Regions from separate parts of the Denitraticella aggregata genome, predicted to be linked through region 1. Evidence: predicted binding sites of a transcription regulator. Region 1 holds the regulator's gene; the other holds the start of a gene.

Evidence for each region. Region 1 encodes sigma-54, which starts transcription at its own class of promoters, with help from an activator protein. Its sites were predicted from a motif close to TGGCACGCTTNCTGCTNA; they were not measured.
Region 2: a site for sigma-54 is predicted at 1,105-1,122, ahead of fliE (flagellar hook-basal body complex protein FliE). Genes of this name have one in related genera too.

What each region holds. Positions count from the first base shown of each region.
Region 1 is NZ_JBLLNL010000007.1:26,670-31,635, forward strand. It holds gene ptsN (PTS IIA-like nitrogen regulatory protein PtsN) at 1-62, opposite strand, end outside; gene hpf (ribosome hibernation-promoting factor, HPF/YfiA family) at 232-555, opposite strand; gene ACKVEX_RS09995 (RNA polymerase factor sigma-54) at 572-2,002, opposite strand; gene lptB (LPS export ABC transporter ATP-binding protein) at 2,025-2,747, opposite strand; gene recX (recombination regulator RecX) at 2,734-3,183, opposite strand; gene recA (recombinase RecA) at 3,194-4,237, opposite strand; gene ACKVEX_RS10015 (CinA family protein) at 4,312-4,812, opposite strand; gene ACKVEX_RS10020 (phosphatidylglycerophosphatase A family protein) at 4,797-4,966, opposite strand, start outside.
Region 2 is NZ_JBLLNL010000004.1:127,648-132,613, reverse strand. It holds gene ACKVEX_RS07145 (flagellar brake protein) at 1-678, shown strand, start outside; gene fliE (flagellar hook-basal body complex protein FliE) at 737-1,060, opposite strand; gene ACKVEX_RS07135 (sigma-54-dependent transcriptional regulator) at 1,235-2,671, opposite strand; gene ACKVEX_RS07130 (sensor histidine kinase) at 2,668-3,828, opposite strand; gene fliF (flagellar basal-body MS-ring/collar protein FliF) at 4,001-4,966, shown strand, end outside.

The DNA.
Region 1 (4,966 bases):
CTGCTGGCTTCGAGGTCGATGACGACGTTGGCGACGGGCAGGAGGTCTGCTATCAGGCTCATCTTTGAGGGATGTCCTTACGGTCCCGGCGACGCCGGAGTCGTTACGGTGAAAGATGATGGAAGGGTGCGTTTGGCACGAAACGTGCGCGATTATAAACACACCCTACGACGAAAGTACCAGTTCTTCAGTCACGAGGCCGCGATTCGCGTCCCCGGTTTCGCGACAGCGTCAGACTTCCGGAACCTGGTGCTTCAGTGCATCGTGGCCGTGATCCTGATTCTTTTGCTTGTATTTCATCACCTGACGATCGAGTTTGTCGGTCATGTCGTCGATCGCGGCATACATGTCGACATCGTCACTTTCCACGAAGAGGTCCTTGCCCCGCACGTGCAGGGTCACCTCCGCTTTCTGCTTCAGTTTCTCCACCGAGAGGATCACGTTGATGCTGGTGACGTTGTCGAAGTGACGGATGACCCGGTCGAGCTTGGTCGTGACGTATTCGCGGATGGCCGGAGTGACCTCGACGTGATGCCCGGTGATGTTGAGATTCATGATTGCTCCTTGGTTTTCAGATCGTCTTGCGCTGGCTGACCGGCGGAATATTCAGTGACTCGCGATACTTGGCTATGGTCCGCCTCGCCACCACGATACCCTGCTGGCCCAATAGTTCGGCAATCTTCGAGTCGGACACGGGTTTTTTCTTGTCCTCGGCCTCGATCAGCTGGCGAATCAGCGCCCGGATCGCCGTGGAGGAGGCCGCGCCGCCGGTATCGGTGGCCACGTGACTGCCGAAGAAATACTTGAGTTCGAACACGCCGCGCGGCGTGGACAAGAACTTTTGCGTGGTGACCCTCGAAATGGTTGATTCGTGGAGCTCGAGTTGTTCGGCGATCTCGCGCAAGGTCAGCGGACGCATCGCCACGTCTCCATATTCGAAGAACTGGCGCTGCTGGTCAACAATCGCCTGCGAAACGCGCAGAATCGTGTCGAAACGCTGCTGCACGTTCTTGATCAGCCAGCGTGCTTCCTGGAGCTGTCCGGTCAGCGCGCCGCCACTGCCGCGATGCTGCTGCAGGATACTGGCGTACAGCGCGTTGACCCGCAGGCGGGGCATCGCGTCGGCGTTGAGGTTGACGACCCATTGGCCGCGCAATTTGCGTACCACCACGTCCGGAACGACGTAACGGGTCGCCTGCGTCGAATACTGCGCCCCGGGGTGCGGGTCCAGACTGCAGATCAACGCATGGGCCGCGCGCAGTTCGTCCTCGCTGCAACCGATCACCCTGCGCAGGCGAACGAAATTGCGCTCGGCCAGCAGTTCGAGATGGCGCTCGACGATGATCTGCGCGAGATTCCGGTTCGGGTCGGCCGGCATCGCACGAAGTTGCAGGCTCAGACACTCCTGCGGGCTGCGCGCACCGATGCCGGCCGGCTCGAGGCTCTGGACCTGATGCAGCGCGATGGCGAGGTCGTCCAGGTCGACCTCGAGCTCGGGTGACAGCAATTCCAGCAAGTCTTCGAGCGTCTGATTCAGGTAACCGTCGTCGTCGATCGCTTCGATGATGAAGCGCGCCAGCGCCCGGTCCCGATCGGACAGCGGCGACATGCTGATCTGCTGGTTGAGGTGATCCCTGAGGCTGGTCTCGGCTGCCTGGATGTCCTGGAAGTCGTTGTCTTCGTCGTCACGGCTGGCGCTGCTACCCGAGGACGTGGACCAGTCCGAGTCATCCGCGAAGCTGGCTGCATCGTGTTCCTGCTCGGACTCGCCCGCCCGCTGACCATCCACACCCTCGCCGGTGCTCGTGGTGCCCGCAGACGGGGCCGGGCCTGGAGCGGACTCGTCACCGTCCTCGCGTTCCAGCATCGGGTTCTCGAGCAGGAACTTCTCGATCTCCTGATTGAGTTCGAGCGTCGATAACTGCAGCAGCCGGATCGACTGCTGCAGTTGCGGTGTCAGCGTCAGGTGCTGTGAAAGCTTGAGCTGGAGCGTGGGTTTCATGATGAGGCGACGCGAGCGGCAGTCACAGTTGGAAGTGCTCGCCGAGGTAGACCTGGCGGACCTGTTCGTTGCGGATGATCTCGTCCGGACGTCCGCTCGCCAGGACCCGCCCTTCGCTGATGATGTAGGCGCGATCGCAGATGCCGAGCGTCTCGCGCACGTTGTGATCGGTGATCAGCACGCCGATGCCGCGCTCCTTCAGGTAGCGGATGATCTTCTGGATGTCGAGCACCGCGATCGGATCGACGCCGGCGAAGGGTTCGTCGAGCAGGATCAGTCGTGGGTTGGTCGCCAGCGCACGCGCGATCTCGCAGCGCCGTCGCTCGCCGCCGGACAGGGACACCGCCGGGTTGTCGCGCAGATGTGCAATGCCGAGATCGTCGAGCAGCTCTTCCAGGCGCGTCTCGAGCTTGCCGCGCCCCAGCCCCTGCAACTCCAGCACCGCGCGCACGTTGTCCGCAACGCTGAGCTTGCGGAAGACGCTCATTTCCTGCGGCAGGTACGACAGTCCCTGGCGGGCGCGCTTGTGCACCGGCAGGTGCGTCAGGTCGATCCCATCCAGCGTGATTCCGCCCCCGTCGCTTCGGACCAGCCCGACGATCATGTAGAAACAGGTCGTCTTGCCCGCGCCGTTCGGGCCAAGCAGGCCGACCACCTCGCCTCCGTCGACCTCGAAGCCGACATCGTGGACGACAGTGCGTGACTTGTAGCGCTTCTGCAGGCCGACCACATCAAGCAGCGTCATCGGGGCGTTCTCTCAGCAATCGGGTGATGGTGGCGGTGGAAAAGCCGCGACTTTGCAGAAAGCGGGCCTGTCTTGCCCATTCCCGACGGTCGGCAGCGATCGAACCGAACCGGGTCGTCCAGACCGCGCGTGCGCGCTCGAGCTCGTCGTCCAGGGGTTCGTTCTCGAGCGCTGCATCGATCGTGTCGCGATCCAGTCCCCGCTGGGCGAGGTCGTGACGGATTCGGGCCAGCCCGAAACGGTGCGCCCTGCTCCTGAGCCAGCTCTGGGCGAAGCGCGCATCGGAGAGGAGTCCCAGGGAGGTCATGCGATCGAGGACGGCTTCGACTTCATCGGTTGTCCCGTGTGGCGCGAGCTTACGTGCCAGCTCGGCGCGCGAATGCTCCCGCCGGGCGAGAAAGCGGATCGCGCGCTCCCTGAGACTGGTTTCCGGCATCGCGCCCGGTTCAGGCCTCGCTGGCCGCAACTTCGGCCTGCGGCCGACTGACCGCCTGCATCTGGTTCAGACCGACGGCGTTGCGCACCTTGTTCTCGATCTCCCGCGCAAGCGCCGGGTTGTTGCGCAGAAACTCGCGCACGTTGTCCTTGCCCTGGCCGATCTTGTCGCCGTTGTAGGCATACCATGAACCGGACTTGTCGACGATCTTGTGCTGCACGCCCAGATCGATGATCTCGCCTTCGCGCGAGATGCCTTCGCCGTAGAGGATGTCGAAGATCGCTTCCTTGAACGGGGGGGCCACCTTGTTCTTGACCACCTTGCAGCGGGTCTCCGAACCGACGACTTCGTCGCCTTTCTTGATCGCGCCAATGCGTCGGATATCCAGCCGGACCGACGCATAGAACTTGAGCGCGTTACCGCCGGTGGTGGTCTCCGGGCTACCGAACATCACCCCGATCTTCATGCGGATCTGGTTGATGAAGATCACAAGCGTGTTGGTGCGCTTGATGTTGGCGGTCAGCTTGCGCAGTGCCTGGCTCATCAGACGGGCCTGCAGGCCGGGGAGCTGATCGCCCATCTCGCCCTCGATCTCGGCCTTGGGGGTCAGCGCCGCGACCGAGTCGATGACGACGATGTCCACGCCGCCGGAGCGAACCAGCATGTCGGAGATCTCGAGCGCCTGTTCGCCGGTGTCCGGCTGCGAGATCAGCAGGTCCTCGATATTGACGCCGAGCTTCTCGGCATAGCCGACGTCGAGTGCGTGCTCGGCGTCGATGAAGGCCGCGGTGCCGCCGAGCTTCTGCATCTCGGCGATGACCTGCAGCGTCAGCGTGGTCTTGCCGGACGACTCCGGGCCGTAGATCTCGACCACCCGTCCGCGCGGCAGGCCGCCGAGTCCGAGCGCGATATCCAGTCCGAGCGAGCCGGTGGACACCGTCTGGATGTCCCGTTCGACGTTGCCGTCACCCATGCGCATGATCGAACCCTTGCCGAACTGCTTCTCGATCTGGGATAGCGCGGCTGTCAGGGCCTTGGCCTTGTTTTCGTCCATTTCCGTTCCTTGAAAAACGAGCTGTAATTATGGCACAGAGATTGCGTGAGCGCGGTGCGCAGCCACGCCCGCGGCTATGCAATCATCGGGCCGCGAAGAAGTCTGTTCAATGTGTCGAGGGCATGGATCACCGCCTGGCGCCGCACCGCTTCGCGATCGCCGTCGAGGTGCAGGGTCCGGGTGATCGTGCCGTCGCCGTCCAGTGCCCACGCGAGGCAGACCGTCCCGACCGGCTTGCCGGGTGTCGCGCCGTCCGGCCCTGCAATGCCGGATACCGCCACGCTCGCCTGGGCGCGGCTATGGGCGAGCGCCCCCTGCGCCATCTCGGCGACCGTCTGCTCGCTGACCGCGCCACAGCGGGCAAGTGTTTCGGGTGTGACGCCCAGCATGTCCTGCTTGGCCTGGTTCGTATAGGTCACGAAGCCGCGGTCGAACCAGGCGGAACTGCCGGCGGTGGCGGTCACCGTTTCCGCGATCCAGCCTCCGGTGCAGGACTCCGCCGTGGCCAGCATCCATCCGCGCCCGCTCAGGCAATCGCCGGTTTCGCGCGACAGTGCGCTCAGTGCATCGTCCATGGGTCGGCTCCAAACAGGTGTACCAGCACGGCCAGCGCCAGCAGCGTGTAGCCGGCGGCGAGGAGGTCGTCGAGCATGACGCCGAATCCGCCCTTCAGGCGGCTGTCGGCCCAGCGTATCGGCTGCGGCTTGAGAATGTCGAAGAAACGGAACA
Region 2 (4,966 bases), on a different contig from region 1:
CAGTCCTTGCAGGAAAAGCGGGTGTTGCTGAACGCCTACGTCGATGGCGGACCGCTGTCGTTCATCACCGCAGTGCTCGGAATCGAACCCGACAACGGCCGGATCACGCTCGACGCCAGTCCCGACGCAAGGACCAACGAGCGTGCGGCGCTCGGCGACAGACTGACATGCACCGGCCGACTCAACGGCGTGCGCATCCAGTTCAGCGCAGTCAATCCCGAACGCATTCCACTGGACGGCCTCGAAGCCATTCGCTGCACGATGCCCGACATGATGCTTCGGCTGCAGCGGCGCGAGTCCTATCGCCAGCCCGTGCCGATGTCCAGCCCGGTGACCTGCAGCATCCGGATCCAGCACGCAGACGGATCGGCTGAATCGATCGATGTCCGCGTGCTCGACATCAGCAACGACGGCATCGGCATCATCGCATCCTCGCAACTGACGATCTTCGAAGCAGGCAGGGTATTCGAAAATTGCGTGCTGAACATTCCGGACGCCGGCACCACCGACGTGGTGCTGAAACTGCGCAACGTGTACCGCATCCACAACCGTCTCGGCGCAGAGAGCCTGCGCGCAGGCTGCCAGTTCATCGACCTGCCCAACCGCATCGTCACGCAGATCCAGCGCTACATCTTCAAGATCGACCGCGAACGACGGATGCTGGAGACCAACCGCTGAAACGAATCGAGCCCGCATTAGCGGGCTCGATTCGTCAGCTTGCGCCGATCCTCCCGGGTCAGACCGGCATGTTCATGATGTCCTGATAAGCCGACACCAGGCGGTTGCGCACCTGCACCATCTGCTGAAAGGACAAGCTGGCCTTTTCGATATTGACCATAACGTCCTGCAGATTGGCATTGGGATCACCAGCGCTGAAGTCCCGCGCCATCGCTCTGGCCTCGCTCTGCGCAGCGCTGACGTCCTTCAGGGCGGTCTGCAGCACCTGCGCAAAATCGACACCCCCGGCTTCGGCCGCTGCCTGCGCGGCCGGCTTTCCGGGTGCGACCTGCGCGCTTGCGCGCAATTCGCCGATCATCTGTTCTATTCCGCGGTTGTCCATGACCTCGACCCCTGGGGCGCTGCCGTTGATGTATTCAGTTTAGCAGAGCAATCCGCATGCCAAAAGTTCAAGTTCCGGACCGCGGCATGCCGGCCCGCCCGACCCCGCGACGACGGCGACGCGATCCGGCCGATCCGGCGCCCGCGCCGCATCGATGCTGCCGCGGCCACCGGCTCAGACCTCGTGCCCTTCCTCGCGGTATTGCTGCAGTTTGTAGCGCAGCGTGCGCTCGGAGATGCCGAGGCGCTCGACCGCACGCTTGCGTGAACCACCAACCGAACGCAGGGTCTCCAGGATGTGCTCGCGCTCCAGATCCTTCATGTTGGCCGGTCGTCCGGCATCGGGTTCGGACGCGGTCGGTAGCTGGCCGGCAAATCCTGCCGATTTGCCGGAAAAGGGCTGGACGCGGGCCGGACCCGCCGGCATGGAGGCAAGCGTCGCCGCACCCGCCGCACCCGCTACAGTCGCCGTCGCGCCACCGGCCGATTCCGGCATGCACGGCGACAGGCTCGCGAGCGTGATCGTGTCGCCCGCAGCGAGGATCAGCGCCCGCTGCATCGTGTTCTCGAGTTCGCGCACATTGCCCGGCCAGCCATGCGAGAACATTAGCGCTTCGGCGCCACTGTCCAGGCGCGCATTGCGCTTCAGGCGCGCGCCGTGGTGCGCCAGAAAATGTCGCGCGAGCGGCAGGATGTCGCCGGGTCTGTCGCGCAACGCCGGGATCTCTAGCGGAAACACATTGAGGCGGTAATAGAGATCCTCGCGAAACCGTCCTGCAGCAACCTCGGCGACCATGTCGCGATTGCTGGTGGCGAGCACCCGGATATCGAGCGCGACCGCTTTCCTGCCACCCACCCGCTCGACTTCGCGCTCCTGCAGCACGCGAAGCAGCTTGGACTGCAGACCGAGCGGCATCTCCGAGATCTCGTCGAGCAGGATGGTGCCGCCCTGCGCCTGCTCGAACTTGCCCGCCTGCGACGTCTGGGCACCGGTGAACGAGCCCTTCTCGTATCCGAACAGCGTCGCCTCGAGCAGATTCTCGGGAATGGCCGCGCAATTGATCGCGACGAAGGGATTGCGACTACGCGGAGAATGCAGGTGGATGTAGCGGGCAAAGACCTCCTTGCCGGTGCCCGACTCACCGGTGAGCAGCACGGTCGCGTCGGTCTCGGCGACATGCGCCGCCATCGCGAGCAGGTTGCGGGTACGGACGTCCTCGGCGATCGCGTCGTCGCCGGACTGGGGTACCACCGCATAGCGGCGCACATGGGACAGCAGGCTCTCGGGCTCGAACGGCTTCATCAGAAAGTCGCAGGCCCCGCCGCGCATCGCAGCGACCGCCTTCTCGACATCGCCATAGGCGGTCATCAACAGCACCGGCATCTGCGGCAGGCGTGCCCGGATTTCGCCGAGCAGTTGCAGGCCATCCATCGGCTGCATGCGCAGGTCGGTGATCACCAGGTTGAACGCCTGTCGCACCAGCACGTCGAGCGCCGACGTGCCACCATCGACGCCGACGACATCGTGCCCGGCGAGTTCCAGCGTCATGCACACCGCGTCGCGCAGGGCCGCGTCGTCCTCCACCACCAGAATGGCGATTCTGTCGTTCATGTCTGCGTTCCGTCCGCGCTGATGTCGGCACTGCCGGGTTCCATCTGTATCGGCAAGCTTAGCGTAAAGGTCGAGCCCTTGCCCGCAATGGACGCCAGCACGATGTCACCGCCATGCCCGCGCGCGACGCCGCGCGCAATCGCGAGCCCGAGGCCGGTACCCTCGGCCCGGGTGGTGAAGAAGGGTTCGAAGAGGCGGGCCTGCATGCCCGGATCGATGCCCCGACCACTGTCCGACACCCTGAAGTTCACCCGCTCCGCATCCCGAGTGACCTCGATCGTCACCCGGCCATCGGCCTCGGTGGCCAGGATCGCATTGTCGATCAGATTGGAGATCGCACCGCCGAGCGCCTTGCGGTCACCGAGCAGCGCGAGCTCGCCGCAATCGCAGCGCGCATCGAACGCAATGCGGCGCGCGCGGGCCAGCGGCTCCAACGTGTGCACGATCTCGTTCACCAGCGCGCACACGTCGAACCGCTGTCGCCCCAGGCTGTCTCCGCGCGCGAACAGCAACATGTCGCGGATCAGGCGCTCCAGATAGCGCAGCCGCTCGATCGCGCGATCGGCGACCTTGTTGCGGTCGGCCGGGGCCATCTCGACCTGCCGCAGGTTGGCCGTGTAGAGCAATGCGGCCGACAAGGGGGTGCGCAGCTGGTGCGCGAGACCGGCGACCATCTCCCCCATCGCGGCAAGCCGCTCGTGGCGCTCGGCCTGAAGACGCATGCGGTGGGTGTCGGTGATGTCGTGCAGCAGCACGATCGACTCCTCGCCCGACTCCAGCGCCGCCTCGGACAGCGACAGGCGGCGCGAAACCGCGCCATCGCCGAGCACGAGTTCGCCCGGTGTCTCGGTGACGCCGAAGCGCCGCGACACATCGGCCCAGTGCGCGCCCTCCAGCTCCGCGCCCAGCAGCTCGCGCGCGGCCCGGTTCAACTGCACCACGCGGCCGACGCGATCCAGCACTACGACCCCGGCCGGCAGCGCGCCCATCAACACGTTGAGCCGCTCGGTCAGTTGCGAGACCTGGCCCTGCAGTGCGTTGTAGGCGGTCGACAACTCCTCGGACGCGCGCGAGAACAACTCGAACGCCTCGGCGAGCTGGGCCGCGTCGAGACGGGGCGGCCCGTCGGACACGTTTCCGGGCGTCACCGACGACAAAGGCGATTGTGATGGTGTGTTCACGACTGGCAGCTTAATTGCTCAGGCATCCATGGTAACCGGCAAACAGCTGGCAAAAACTGCCGCTTTTCGCAGTCCGCTACTTGCAGCGCCGGCGAGACAATGCCGTCATCCAAAATTGTGACGCACCAGGCAATCCGAGGAAATCGCCATGGCCACCGCCGACACCGCCGCAGCAGCACAGGCCGGGACCGCAACGCCGCAGATCCTGCAACGACTGAACGAACTGGACCAGCGCCAGAAACTGTCCGCCGCGGCGGCGATCGCGCTCGCGCTCTCGCTGGTCATCGGCGCATGGCTGTGGAGCCGTACCCCAGATTACGCGGTGCTGTTCGCCAATCTGGACGAACGCGACGGCGGCGCGATCATCAACGCCCTGCAACAGCAGAACATTCCGTACCGTGTCTCGCCGGGCGGCACCGCGATCATGATCCCTTCTGGCCAGGTGCATGAGGTCCGCCTGCGCATGGCGGCGCAGGGGCTGCCCAAGGGTGGCCTGGTCGGTTTCGAGGTGATGGAGAACCAGCGCCTCGGCGTATCCCAGTTTCTGGAACAGGTGAACTTCCAGCGCGCGCTGGAGGGTGAACTGTCGCGTACCGTGCAGTCGATCTCCTCGGTCGCATCGGCCCGAGTACATCTGGCCCTGCCACGGCAAAGCGGGTTCCTGCGTGACGTGCAGCATCCGTCGGCATCCGTGATGGTGAACCTCTACCCTGGCCGGGCCATGGAGCCGGCGCAGGTCGCAGGCGTCGTGCATCTGATCTCGTCCAGCGTGCCACAGATGTCGGCCGACCGGGTCAGCGTGGTCGACCAGAACGGCAAACTGCTCACGCAGGGCCACGACCCGATGCGCAGCGCGGGCCTGGACGCGACGCAACTCGGTTTCGTGCGCGAAGTCGAGGAGACCTATGTACGGCGCATCGACACGCTGCTCGCACCGCTTGTCGGAGCGGGTAATTTTCGCGCGCAGGTGACCGCCGATCTGGATTTCAACCAGGTGGAGGAAACCGCCGAAACCTTCAAACCGAATCCGTCGCCCGACCAGGCGATTCGCAGCCAGCAGACCCAAGAGCAGCTGTCGCGCGATCCGGGCCCGATCGGCGTCCCGGGCGCATTG